DNA from 4 places in the Streptomyces sp. NPDC057287 genome. Region 4 is predicted to be linked to each of the others. Evidence: riboswitches for the same ligand, from Rfam matches in the RefSeq annotation. Region 4 holds a riboswitch; each other region holds the start of a gene.
What was found. Region 4 has a riboswitch for cobalamin ahead of ACFUNE_RS06745 (ribonucleoside-diphosphate reductase subunit alpha). Riboswitches for the same ligand answer to the same signal wherever they lie in the genome.
Positions count from the first base shown of each region.

Region 1: another riboswitch for cobalamin. It lies ahead of metE (5-methyltetrahydropteroyltriglutamate--homocysteine S-methyltransferase); the one in region 4 lies ahead of ACFUNE_RS06745 (ribonucleoside-diphosphate reductase subunit alpha).
Region 2: another riboswitch for cobalamin. It lies ahead of ACFUNE_RS25480 (cobalamin biosynthesis protein); the one in region 4 lies ahead of ACFUNE_RS06745 (ribonucleoside-diphosphate reductase subunit alpha).
Region 3: another riboswitch for cobalamin. It lies ahead of ACFUNE_RS24505 (energy-coupling factor ABC transporter permease); the one in region 4 lies ahead of ACFUNE_RS06745 (ribonucleoside-diphosphate reductase subunit alpha).

Region 1 is NZ_JBHUYV010000013.1:3-3,237, reverse strand. Features, by position in the region: gene metE (5-methyltetrahydropteroyltriglutamate--homocysteine S-methyltransferase) at 1-1,970, opposite strand, end outside; cobalamin riboswitch at 2,132-2,349, opposite strand; partial or broken gene ACFUNE_RS24225 (cobalamin-dependent protein) at 2,875-3,235, opposite strand, start outside.
Region 2 is NZ_JBHUYV010000014.1:53,730-56,964, forward strand. Features, by position in the region: gene ACFUNE_RS25470 (anion permease) at 1-918, shown strand, start outside; gene ACFUNE_RS25475 (hypothetical protein) at 931-1,158, shown strand; cobalamin riboswitch at 1,307-1,436, shown strand; gene ACFUNE_RS25480 (cobalamin biosynthesis protein) at 1,565-2,509, shown strand; gene ACFUNE_RS25485 (cobyric acid synthase) at 2,506-3,235, shown strand, end outside.
Region 3 is NZ_JBHUYV010000013.1:71,017-74,251, reverse strand. Features, by position in the region: gene ACFUNE_RS24520 (energy-coupling factor ABC transporter ATP-binding protein) at 1-188, opposite strand, end outside; gene cbiQ (cobalt ECF transporter T component CbiQ) at 185-934, opposite strand; gene ACFUNE_RS24510 (energy-coupling factor ABC transporter substrate-binding protein) at 941-1,309, opposite strand; gene ACFUNE_RS24505 (energy-coupling factor ABC transporter permease) at 1,309-2,022, opposite strand; cobalamin riboswitch at 2,052-2,258, opposite strand; gene ACFUNE_RS24500 (hypothetical protein) at 2,483-3,034, opposite strand; gene ACFUNE_RS24495 (hydroxyacid dehydrogenase) at 3,146-3,235, opposite strand, start outside.
Region 4 is NZ_JBHUYV010000003.1:42,570-45,804, forward strand. Features, by position in the region: gene ACFUNE_RS06745 (ribonucleoside-diphosphate reductase subunit alpha) at 1-1,656, opposite strand, end outside; cobalamin riboswitch at 1,795-1,931, opposite strand; gene ACFUNE_RS06750 (GNAT family N-acetyltransferase) at 1,972-2,472, opposite strand; gene mctP (monocarboxylate uptake permease MctP) at 2,594-3,235, opposite strand, start outside.

The sequences.
Region 1 (3,235 bases), on a different contig from region 4:
ATGTGGGTGTGGATCTGGGTGTCCGGCCGTACGCCACCCGTGGTGAGCCGGAACGACTCGGTGGCCCAGGCCAGGTACCCGGCGTGGTCCGCCGCACGCAGGGGCAGGGTCTCGCGCAGCGCCGGCTCGTCGACCTGGATGACCGACGTGCCGCCCGCTTCCAGATCGCCGACCTCGTCGCGCAGGGCGAGCGCGACCTGCCGGGCGGTGTCACCGAGCGGCTGATCATCGCGCACGAAGGACCAGGCCAGCATGGTGACCGGACCCGTCAGCATGCCCTTGACCGGACGGTCGGTGAGCGACTGTGCGTACGAGGTCCAGCGCACCGTCATCGGCTCGGGGCGGGAGATGTCCCCGGCCAGGACCGGCGGCCGGACGTAACGGGTGCCGTACGACTGGACCCAGCCGTGCTGGGTCGCGAGGTACCCGGCCAGCTGCTCCGCGAAGTACTGGACCATGTCGTTGCGTTCGGGCTCACCGTGCACCAGGACATCGATTCCGGTCTTCTCCTGGAAGGAGATCACCTCACCGATCTCGGCCTTGATCCGCTCCTCGTAGGCGGCTGTGCCGATCCGCCCTGCCCGCAGATCGGCGCGGGCCGTGCGCAGTTCGTCGGTCTGCGGGAACGAACCGATGGTCGTCGTCGGCAGCAGCGGCAGCTCGAGGCGGGCGCGCTGGGCGGCCGCTCGCTCCCCGTAGGGCTGGGAGCGCCGGCCGTCGGCGTCGGTGATGGCGGCGGCCCTGGCCCGTACGGCGGGGTCGTGGGTGATCGGGGAGTCGGCGCGCGAGGCGAGGTCGGCCCGGTTGGCGGAGATCTCGGCGGCGATGGTGTCGGTGCCCTGGGCGAGGCCCCTGGCGAGGGTGACGATCTCGGTGGTCTTCTGCCGGGCGAAGGCGAGCCAGCGGCGGACCTGAGGGTCGATGTCCCGCTCGGGGGCCGTGTCGAGGGGGACGTGGAGCAGGGAGCACGAGGCGGCGACATCGACCTGGCCGGCGAGGCCCAGGAGCGTGGCCAGGGTGGCCAGCGACTTCTCGTAGTCGTTGATCCAGATGTTGCGTCCGTCGACGACACCGGCGACGAGCCGCTTACCGGGGAGCCCGCCGGCGGCGGCGAGCTCTCCGAGGTTCGCCGCCGCGGCCCCGGTGAAGTCGAGGGCCAGTCCGTCGACCGGGGCCTTGGCGAGGACCGGCAGAGCATCTCCGAGCCGGTCGAAGTAGGAGGCGACGAGCAGCTTGGGACGGTCGGCCAGGCCGCCGAGGCCGTGATAGGCGCGGGCAGCCGCGTCGAGTTCGGCAGGGGTGCGATCCTGGACGAGGGCGGGTTCGTCGAGCTGCACCCACTCGGCGCCGGCGGCGCGGAGATCGGCGAGGACCTCCGCGTAGACCGGAAGGAGTCGGTCGAGCAGGGTGAGCGGTTCGAAGTCTGCCGGCGCCCCGGGAGCGGGCTTGGCGAGCAGAAGATAGGTGACCGGGCCGACGAGCACGGGCCGGGCGGTGTGTCCGAGCGCGAGGGCTTCCTTCAGCTCGGCGACCTGCTTGGTGGAGTCGGCGCCGAAGACGGTGTCCGGGCCGAGCTCGGGGACGAGATAGTGGTAGTTGGTGTCGAACCACTTGGTCATCTCCAGCGGCGCGACGTCCTGGGTGCCGCGTGCCATCGCGAAATAGCCGTCGAGTGCGTCAGCATGGACGGCCTCACGGTGCCGGGGCGGGACAGCGCCGACCATGACGCTGGTGTCCAGGACGTGGTCGTAGGAGGAAAAGTCTCCGGTGGGGAGCTCGTGGACGCCGGCGTCCGCCAGTTGCTGCCAGTTCGACCGGCGCAGCTCGGCTGCCGTCGTCCGGAGGGCGTCGGCGGTGATCCGGCCCTTCCAGTAGCCCTCGATGGCCTTCTTCAGTTCCCGGTTCGGGCCCTGGCGGGGGTAGCCGTACACGGTGGCCCGTGTTGCCGCGGCTGCGGGCTTCGCTGTCACGGAAATCTCCTTCGCGAGATGACTCCTTGAATCCCGGGACGGGACACGGACGCGAAGGGACGACGAACCGGACGGAACATGGACACGCTTGTCGGCGTGAGGGTCCGTCCGATCTGTACGCCGACCCGCCCACGAGGTCACCGGGATATCCGTACGCGAGGGGTCGCGTGCGGGCAACGGGCAGGTCTTCGGACTCGCGGGCTCGTCTGCCGGGGGCAGACTCCTACTGGCCGTCGCTTCCCGGATCCGTCCGGATCCAGTGCGTATGACGGCGGTCGTTCCCACTCACCGCTGCGGGGCAGTCCCGGATTCCCACCGGGTTCCCTCTTACGACGCGTCTGCCTGGCGGGCAGGGCGAACCAGCTGCACCAGCCACCATAAAGGGTGGAACGCTCCGTGTGCGCCGCTGTCTGCATTCCGGTACGTGGCAGGGGAGACCGGCTCCGCTGATGCCGCACCGGGCCGGTGCCAGGCGGGGTGCCGACCTGACCGCCCCGGCCGCGAGGCAGAGCACCTCGGACAGGGTGCGGCCGGGGCGGGGTGTGAGGGGCCTCGTGGTCGAGGCAGGCAGCGGAACCGTGGCGGATCCGCCGGCCCGATGGCTGTCCAGGAGCACCGGGCCGGCGGAAGTCGGCGGCTCGCGGCTCAGCGGGGAGCGGTGAGGGGCATGAGCACCATCCTGGCGATCAATTCCGAAATTGTCAACATTTTGGCCTCTTCCTTTCGCTTGAAGCCGAGTGAGCTATTGGCCTCAGGAGGAGGTGCAGGGGTCGTCGCTCACCCTGAAGTCCGGCTGCGCAATGCGCGACTGTCGGTGTGTGCGCCTATCCGGATTGCGTTGTGGTGGAGGCCGGGTGCGGTCGGACTGAAAGTAAAAGTGTTGACAGGTTGGTCAAAGTTTCCTTCAGTGCTCGTGCCCGACAGCGACGGCCAGCCGCTGAACCAGGTCGTGGGCGGCTTCAGGGATCACGGTTCCGGGCGGGAAGACGGCCGCAGCGCCCATGTCCAGCAGTACGTCAACGTCCTGGGGCGGGATCACCCCGCCGACGACGATCATGATGTCTTCCCGGCCTTCGGTGGCGAGTTCCTCGCGTAGTGCGGGTACGAGGGTGAGGTGGCCGGCGGCGAGGGATGAGACGCCGACGATGTGTACGTCGGCTTCGACGGCCTGTCGGGCGACCTCGGCCGGGGTCTGGAAGAGGGGGCCGACGTCGACGTCGAAGCCGAGGTCGGCGAAGGCGGTGGCGATGACTTTCTGGCCGCGG
Region 2 (3,235 bases), on a different contig from region 4:
GGCCTCATCGGCGCCGCGGTCATGTCGGCCGGCTGGTCCTCGATCAACGGCGGCACCGTCGTCACGAAGGTCCTGCTGCCCGCGATCGCCGCTCCCCTCGTCGCGGGTCTCGCCGCGCTGCTGGCCACGAAGCTGACGTACCGCCTCAACCGGAAGATCACCGACGAGGCCCAGCTGAAGTCGACCGCCAAGGGGTACCGCGCCGGCCAGATCGCCTCGGCCGGTCTCGTCTCGCTCGCCCACGGCACCAACGACGCGCAGAAGACCATGGGCATCATCACCCTCGCCCTGGTCACCGGCGGCGTCCTCTCCCCCGGCTCCAACCCGCCGGTCTGGGTCATCGCCTCCGCCGGCATCGCCATCGCGCTGGGCACCTACCTCGGCGGCTGGCGCATCATCCGCACCATGGGCAGCGGGCTCACCGACCTCCGGCCGCCGCAGGGCTTCGCGGCCCAGACGAGCGCGGCCACGGTCATCCTGGCCTCCTCGCACCTCGGCTTCTCCCTCTCGACCACCCAGTCCTGCTCGGGTGCCGTCATGGGCGCGGGCCTCGGACGCAAGGGGGGTGTGGTCCGCTGGTCCACCGCCACCCGGATGTTCATCGCCTGGGGTCTGACGCTGCCCGCCGCCGGCCTGGTCGGCGCGGGAGCCGAGTTCCTCACCAAGCAGGGCCCCTGGGGCGTCGCGGTGGTCGCCGTCCTGCTCGTGGCGGGCTCCGGCGCCATCTGGATGCTGTCGCGCCGCAAGCCGGTCGACCACACCAACGTGAACGAGGGCACCGACGAACCCGCGGGCGTCGTCACGACCGCCATCGCGGCCGTCAGCCCGCCGCCCGTCGGCCTGACCGTTCCGGACTTCAAGACCACCATCCCCGCCCCGGACACCCAGGCCGACCCGGCCCGGCCGGCCACGGTGTAAGGACAGAACCGAATGAACATCGACTGGGCAGCTCTCGCTTCCGTCTTCGGCGTCAGCCTCGTGATCACCGTCGCGCTGGTCGGCCTCTTCACTCTCGGCATCACCGGCCTCGCCAGGCAGGCGTCGTCGACGGCGACGCAGGGTGGCGGCTCCGGCGTCCTGGCGCGCGGCGGCGCGTACGCCTGCTTCGCGCTGTGCGCGGCGGCGGTCGCGTACGGGATCTACCTGATCGTCGCCTGACCCCCGCGCGGACACGAACCGGGCCGGACACACCACGGGTGTGCCCGGCCCGGTGTGCGTCTCAGCACACTGAAGCCTCGCAGGTCAACGGCAGGTTGACGGGCCTTCACAGGGCGTGGTGGACTGCCGGAGCCATTACGGCGACAGGAGAGGAAGCCGGTGCGAATCCGGCGCGGTCCCGCCACTGTCACCGGGGAGCAGCCTCCATACGGAAGTCACGGTCCGCCACCGCGGACTGGAAGGCCGGAGGAACTGCGGATCCGGAAGCCAGGAGACTCTCGTCGCCGGTCACGTCGAACCAGGGCGCGGACCCTGAGTGAGGACATACGCCATGTCTGGCTGCCCTGCGTCGGTCGCTGCACCACCTGCTCCGAAGGCCCTTCGAGGCGCGACGGCCGGCTGAGCGGTGCGAGCCGACCGCGTCTTCGCGTACGGCGCCGCCGCAGGCCTGATCGGCGACCTGCTGCTCGGTGATCCCCGGCGGGGCCACCCCGTCGCCGCCTTCGGGCGCGCCGCGACGGGCGCCGAGAGCCGGCTGTGGCGCGACCACCGCGGCTGGGGCGCCCTGCACACCCTCGTCTGCGCCGGTGGCGCCACGGGCGTCGCCGCGCTGGCCGCCCGTGCCGTACGGAACCGTCCCGCGGCCGCCGTGGCGCTGACCGCGGCCGCCACCTGGTCCGTCGTCGGGGGGACGTCGCTGGGCCGGGAGGCCCGCGCCATCGGCGGGGCACTGGCCGCCGGGGACATCGAGCTCGCCCGCGAGCGGCTGCCCCATCTGTGCGGCCGCGATCCGCAGGCGCTGGACGGCCCGCAGATCGCCCGCGCGGTGGTGGAGTCCGTCGCCGAGAACACCTCCGACGCCGTGGTGGGGGCCCTGGTGTGGGGCGCGATCGGCGGCGTACCGGGGTTGGTCGGCTTCCGGGCCGTCAACACGCTCGACGCCATGGTGGGGCACAAGTCGCCCCGTCACCGGCGCTACGGCTGGGCGTCGGCCCGGCTCGACGACGTCGCCGGCTGGCCCGGGGCCCGGCTCACGGCCGCGCTCGCCGTGGCCGCCGGGGGGCGTCCGCGCGATGCCGTCCGGGCCTGGCGGACGGACGCGGGACTGCACCCGAGCCCCAACGCGGGCCCCGTGGAGGCCTCGTTCGCGGGAGCTCTCGGTGTACGGCTCGGCGGGACCCTCGCGTACGGCGGGCGCGTCGAGCACCGGCCGGTGCTCAACGGGGAGGCCGGCCGCGAGGTGCGGGTCACGGACATCGAACGCGCGGTGCGGCTGTCGCGCCGGGTGAGTGTGCTGGCCCTCGCCGTGTGTGCGGCGGGGCGCCTGGCCATGGGACGGAGAGCCACATGAGCGGCGGGCTGCTGGTCGCCGGAACCACCTCGGACGCGGGCAAGAGCGTCGTCACGGCCGGGATCTGCCGGTGGCTGGTGCGCCGGGGGGTGAAGGTCGCGCCGTTCAAGGCGCAGAACATGTCGCTGAACTCGTTCGTCACCCGTGAGGGGGCGGAGATCGGCCGTGCCCAGGCGATGCAGGCCCAGGCCGCCCGGGTGGAGCCGTCGGCGCTGATGAACCCGGTGCTGCTCAAGCCCGGCGGTGACCGCTCCAGCCAGGTCGTCCTGATGGGGAAGCCGGTCGGCGAGATGAGTGCGCGCGGCTACCACGGGGGGCGGCAGGAAGCGCTGTTGGGCACCGTCACGGACTGTCTGGAGCAGCTGCGGTCCACCTACGACGCGGTCATCTGCGAGGGGGCGGGCAGTCCGGCCGAGATCAATCTGCGGCGCACGGACATCGTGAACATGGGCATCGCGCGGGCCGCCCGCTTCCCGGTGCTGGTCGTCGGGGACATCGACCGCGGCGGTGTGTTCGCCTCATTCTTCGGTACGACGGCGCTGCTGAGTCCCGAGGACCAGTCGCTGGTCGCGGGGTACCTCGTCAACAAGTTCCGCGGTGACGTGTCGCTGCTGGAGCCGGGGCTCGACATGCTGCTCGGGCTCACCGGGCGGCAGACGTACGGGGTGCTGCCGTACGCCCACGGGCTGGGCATCGACGAGGAGGACGGGCTGCGCGTCTCGATGC
Region 3 (3,235 bases), on a different contig from region 4:
TGGCCTGCCGCGGGGCGCAGTCCACCGCTGAGCAGCCGCATCAGTGTGGTCTTTCCACTGCCGTTCCTGCCGAGCAGGGCGAGCGCGCGCCCTTCGCGCGCCTCGAAGTCGAGGCCGCTGAGCACGGTGGGGCCGTCCTCGTAGGCGAAGGACGCGCCCCGCAGGGCGAGCAGCACGGAATCGCTCATGACAGCAGCCTTTCCAGGACGAGGGTCAGGACGACGAGGGCCACGAGCAACACCGCGCTCGCGGCCGTGAAACGGGCGGAGACGCGGGCCTCGGGCACCAGGACACGCAGGGTGCCGTCGTAGCCGCGACCGGCCAGCCCCGACTGGAGCCGCGCCGCGCGGTCGAAGGCCCTGACGAACGCGGTGGCCCCGAGCCCCGCCAGGGACCGCCAGGCCGCCGCCCGGGTGGTGTGGCCGAGCCGGGCCGCCTGGGCCTCCCGGATCCTGCGCATCGAGTCGAGGAGCAGGAAACTCATGCGGTAGGTCACCAGGGCGACGTCCACCACCGGGGCGGGGACCCCCGCCTTGACCAGGCGCGGCAGCAGGTCGGACATCGGCGTGGTGAAGGCGAACAGCAGGACACCGAGTGACGCGGCCGAGGTGCGCAGGAGCAGCTCCCCTGCACGGACCGGCCCTCCACCGGCCAGGGCGACGAGCCCGTCCGGCCCGCCGACCTGTACGAGGAGTGTGGCCGCGCCGGTGACACAGAAACCCAGAGGCACCCGGTAGGCCCGCCACAGCTGGCGGGCGGGCACGCCGGCCGGGCCCAGGAGTACGGATACGGCTGTGACGAGGACCAGGGCGGCGCCGGGCCACGGCGGAAGCGAGATCGCCAGCACCGTCAGTCCCAGCCCGAGCACGGCCTTGTCCACGGGATGGCGGCGGCGCCAGCGACTGCTGTGCGCCGCCGCGTCGATCGGCAGCATGTGGACTCAGGTCCTCCGGGCCGCGGACTCCTCGGAGCGTTCGGGGGCGCCCGCGCCGTCCTGCGGCGCCGTCGCGCGCAGTTCGCCCTGACGACGCCCGCGCCGCAGGCCGAAGTAGTACGCGAGGACCCCCGCGCCCAGCGCGGCCTGGAGGGCGAACAGCGCCGACTCGATCTCGCCGGACGGGGGTTCGTACAGCGGGGAGAACCAGGGCTCGTAGTCGGGATCGATCTCGGTGATGGCCGTCTCCGCCTGCGCGTCGGCGCCCGCGAACGGCTCCTTCTCGTCGTCGCCGAGCCCGAGGGCCAGCGGCAGTACGGCCAGTGCGGCCACGACGAGGAGGAGAAGGGCGTTGATCTTGGTGTTCCTGTTCATCAGGCCACCGCTCCTGTCTTCTCGTCGGCCTCGGCGCGGGCCTGCTGCTTGCCGGCGAGGAACATGCCGAGCCTGGTCAGATCACCCTTGCTGGACTGGACGAGGAGCCGCATCACCAGCACGGTCAGGAGCCCCTCGCTCACCGCGAGCGGGATCTGGGTGACCGCGAAGATGGAGCCGAACTTTCCGAGCGCCCCCAGGAACCCGGTGCCCGGGTCGGGGAAGGCGAGCGCCAGCTGGACGCTGGTGACGCAGTAGGTGGACAGGTCGGCGACGAACGCCGCGAAGAACACCGCCACCATCAGCGGCACGGTGTAACGGCGCAGCAGCTTGAAGACCGCGTACCCGGCCCAGGGCCCGACGATCGCCATGGAGAAGACGTTGGCGCCGAGCGTGGTCAGACCGCCGTGCGCGAGCAGCAGCGCCTGGAACAGCAGGGTGATGGTGCCCAGCACCGCCATGATCGGCGGGCGGAACAGGATCGCCCCCAGCCCCGTACCCGTGGGATGGGAGCAACTTCCGGTGACGGAGGGTATTTTCAGGGCGGACAGGACGAACGTGAAGGCCCCGGAGGCCCCCAGGAGCAGCGTGCTCTCCGGGTTCTCCCTGACCTCACGTGTGAGTGACCGGACTCCGTGGACGACGAACGGCGCGGACGCGACACCCCAGGCGATCGCGTGCGCCGGAGGCAGAAATCCCTCGGCAATGTGCATGGCTCAGCAGACCCTCTCCAGCACCTCGTGGATGGTTGAAGTGCCCTGGCCGGTCTCCTGGCTGACGGGTGACACCGCCCGAACTCCGCCTTCCCGGGTCACAAGGACCCAGTGGCTGCCCGCGAGGGCTGGAGCCGGACTTCCCGATCACAGTGGCGAGGGCCGCACCGGCATCACACCGGATTTCCCGTTCACCAAGGCGTGGCGACAGTAGTGCCAGGTGGGGGGCGATGACAAGCAGGCCCACCCCGCCCGCAGCCGCGGGATCCCCACGGCCGTGACCTGCCTGTACGGGGCAGCCGTACGGCGGGCGCGGCGGGACGGAGCGGCCCCTGCCCGCCCCTGGCCCGGCCCGCGCCCGCCGGAAGCCCCGCACCGGCGCCGGCCGCCGGGTTCCGCCGGCGGGGACACGGCTCCGGCGGTGTGGACAAACTCACCTTCCACTTGACGGTGGACGCCGTCAGCCGACGTGCCGTCGCCCCAGCAGCCGGGCCTGCTCCTTCTTCAGCACGGAGAACTCCCGGCGCGCGTAGTCGGCGAGCTCCTGGCCGGGGAACCAAACCACCGAGAGGTGCTGGTCGTACGTCCCCCGGTCCCAGCGCGCGGCCGTTACCTCGTAGCCCGAGACATGCGCGCACAGGTCCAGGAGAAGGGGCGGCATCTGCGGGTCCCTCAGCAGGTCCGCGTGGTGGATGACGAGGTCGCGCATCGCCCGGATGTTCGGCAGGAAGACTGTGGTCATCCACAGACGCCACTCCTCGAGTTCCTCCTCCGAGGGCGGCGTCCCGTGATCGAAGGGCGACCTCCCGTCTGGGCGTGCATGGCGCTCCGCGAACGCGGCGAAGGTCCGGCCGCTGGCCTCGGTGAGGGAGAACAACGGGCCGTAGAAGTCGCTCAACTGGCGATTCACCCGGGCGAGGCGCTCCTGACGCTGCGACAGGCGCAGGCTGTTGAGGTAGGTGACGAGGTAGCCGACGAACGCCAGCCCGACGGTGACGATCACAGCGGTCATGAGGGGCGATGGTAGCGACCGGGGCGACTCTCCGGCAGTGGCCCCGGCCGACCGGCCGGGCACACGGGAGAGCCCGACCGTGCGGCGGTCCGGCCCACGCGCCCCGCCGGCTCACGCCGTGTGCGTCAGCGTCTCCCCCCGGACGGGATCGGCGTAGGGCAGGCTGTTCCCGTACCTCTCCAGCTCGTCCAGCGCGGCGTG
Region 4 (3,235 bases):
CTCGTACGCGGCGAGCATGATGCGCTCGGAGATCTTCGTGGACAGCGCGCGGGCCTCGGGGGAGTCGAAGGGCAGGCGCAGCTGGAAGAAGACGTCCTGGAGGCCCATGGCGCCCAGGCCCACCGGGCGCCAGCGGGCGTTGGAGCGCCCGGCCTGCTCGGTCGGGTAGAAGTTGATGTCCACGACGCGGTCGAGGAAGGTCACCGCCGTGCGGACGGTGGCGTCCAGCCGCTCCCAGTCGATCGAACCGCCGGCGACGAACGCGCCGAGGTTGACCGACCCGAGGTTGCAGACGGCCGTCTCGCCGTCGTCGGTGACCTCCAGGATCTCGGTGCAGAGGTTCGAGGAGTGCACGACTCGGCCCGGCTCGGCGGTCTGGTTGGCCGTGCGGTTGGAGGCGTCCTTGAACGTCATCCAGCCCTGCCCGGTCTGCGCGAGCGTGCGCATCATCCGGCCGTACAGCTCGCGCGCCGGCATGGACTTGCGGGCCAGCCCCCTGGCCTCGGCGGCGCGGTAGGCCGCGTCGAACTCGTCACCCCACAGGTCCACCAGCTCGGGGGTGTCCGCCGGGGAGAACAGCGACCACTCGGTGTCCGCGTCCACGCGGCGCATGAACTCGTCCGGGATCCAGTGCGCGAGGTTGAGGTTGTGCGTACGCCGCTGGTCCTCACCGGTGTTGTCGCGCAGCTCCAGGAACTCCTCGATGTCCGCGTGCCAGGTCTCCAGGTAGACGGCGGCGGCCCCCTTGCGCCGGCCTCCCTGGTTGACCGCCGCGACCGAGGCGTCCAGCGTCTTCAGGAACGGGACGATGCCGTTGGAGTGGCCGTTGGTCCCCCGGATGAGTGAACCCCGGGCGCGGATCCGGGAGTAGGAGAGCCCGATGCCGCCGGCGTGCTTGGAGAGGCGCGCCACCTGGTGGTAGCGGTCGTAGATCGAGTCGAGCTCGTCCAGAGGGGAGTCCAGCAGGTAGCAGGAGGACATCTGCGGGTGCCGGGTGCCGGAGTTGAAGAGGGTGGGGGAGGACGGCAGGTAGTCGAGCCGGTTCATCAGGCCGTACAGCGCCGCGACTTCGCCCAGGGCGCGCTCGGAGGTGTCCTCGGCGAGACCGGCGGCGACCCGCAGCATGAAGTGCTGCGGGGTCTCGACGACCTCCCGGGTGATCGGGTGGCGCAGCAGGTACCTGCTGTGCAGCGTCCGCAGCCCGAAGTAGCCGAAGCGGTCGTCGGCGCCGTCGGCGAGCGCCTGGCCGACCAGGGCGTCGAGAGCGGCGGAGTGCCGCGTGACGAACTCCGCCGTGCGGTCCGCGATCAGGCCCTCGCGGTGTCCCACGGCGACCGATGCCGAGAAGGAGACGGCGCCCTGTCCGGCGGCCTCGTCCGCGATGGCCAGGGTGAGCAGCCGGGCCGCGAGCCTGGAGTACGCAGGGTCCTCGGAGATCAGACCCGCGGCGGCCTCGGTGGCCAGCGAGCGCAGCTCGGCCTCGTCCGCCCGCGCGCTCCGGCCGCGCAACGCGGCGGCCGCGACCCGTCCGGGGTCGGTGTCGGGCAGATCGGCGGTGAGACGGGTCAGGGTCCGCAGCAGTGCGGTCCCCGGCGCGTCGGTCGTGAGGCTCTCGGATTCCGCGGCTGAAACCGGGTCGGCTGGCGCGATGGTCACTGGGGCTGTTCCTCGCTCGGCTCAGGGGCCTGCGGGAGCGGGGCAGCCGGACACGTGACACCCGGGGGAGGGCGGCACGGTGCGCGCGGCGTCCACCGGCCCTCCGCGGGGCCCGGACGTCTCTGCGTCCGGTTCGGTCGAGCCGGACGCACTGTCGACAGGTCTTCGGACTCCGCGGTGCGCGAAAGCGCACCGGTCACACCGTTGCGGGACAGTTCCGGATTCGCACCGGATTCCCCTGCGGCGACAGCGAGGTCGAGCATACATGTGGGGGCCGCCAGTTGCGGCAGCCCCCACATGTAGTGTCGTGACGGGTCAGAAGGCCAGGCGGAACGTCAGGAGGGTGAGGCCCGGCAGAGGGCTCCAGTCCCGCTCCGGGGTCCGTACGAAGCCGAGGCGGCGGTAGATCCGGTGGGCCGCCTCCATGGACGACTGGGTCGACAGGACGATCCCTGAGAGCCCTCCGGCGGCACGTGCGCGGTCGACACAGGCCCGTACGAGCGCCTCACCCGCACCGCGGCCGCGTGCCTTCGCGGACACGGCCAGCATCCGGAACTCCGCTTCGTCCTCCCCGGCGATGTCCGCCCACGGGCTCCCGGGCGCGACGTACGTCACCCCGCCCAGCAGTTCGCCGTCGGAGTCCGCCGCGACCAGCACCAGGGCCTCGGCGGCCCGGCGCCCGACGGCGCGGAGCTGTTCCAGATAGGGGTCGTCGGCGCCGAAGTCCAGCAGCCCGTCGCCGAGATACGCCTGGGCGGTCATCTCGCCCAGGGCTTCGTGCTCGCCGGCGCGGACCGGTCTGATCGAGGCATCCATGGGCGTCAGTCTGCCCCGGCCCGTGGGCCGGGCGCACGCGCTTTCCACGGGGGCGTCCTTCGGCTCCCGCACGTGCACGTCCCGGCGGGGCGGACCCCGCCGGGACGGACGTCGCGGGGGTCTACACCCGTTGCAGCGGTTCGTCGTCGCCCGGCGCACCCACCGTGGCCGGCGGGAGCGTGGCCTTGACGCCGGGCTCGCCGACGTCCGCCGTGTAGTCGGAGGGCGAGGTCTCGTCGATGCCGACCGGGGCCTTCAGCGCGTTGAGGACGAAGGTCCCCACGACCACGACGACGATGTTCAGCACGATCGCGGTGAGACCGATGTAGCCGATCTCGCCGATGCCCGGGATCTCCTTCGACGATCCGCCGAAGTGCTTCTGGGTCGGGCTGGCGACGCCGTACGCGGCCACCGTGCCGTAGATCATGCCGACCGCCCAGCCCGCGATCAGGGCCCAGCGGTGGAACCACCGGGTGAACAGGCCGCCCACCAGGGCCGGCATCGTCTGGAGGATCCAGATGCCGCCCAGCAGCTGGAAGTTGATCGCGACCGTCTTGTCCATGGTGAGGACGAAGGCGAGTGCGCCGACCTTGACCAGCAGCGAGACCAGCTTGGAGACCTTGGTCTCCTGGGCCGGGGTGGCGTCGGGCTTGATGAAGTCCTTGTAGATGTTGCGGGTGAACAGGTTCGCCGCGGCGATCGACATGATCGCGGCCGGCACGAGGGCACCGATGCCGATCGCTGCGAAGGCCACGCCCGCGAA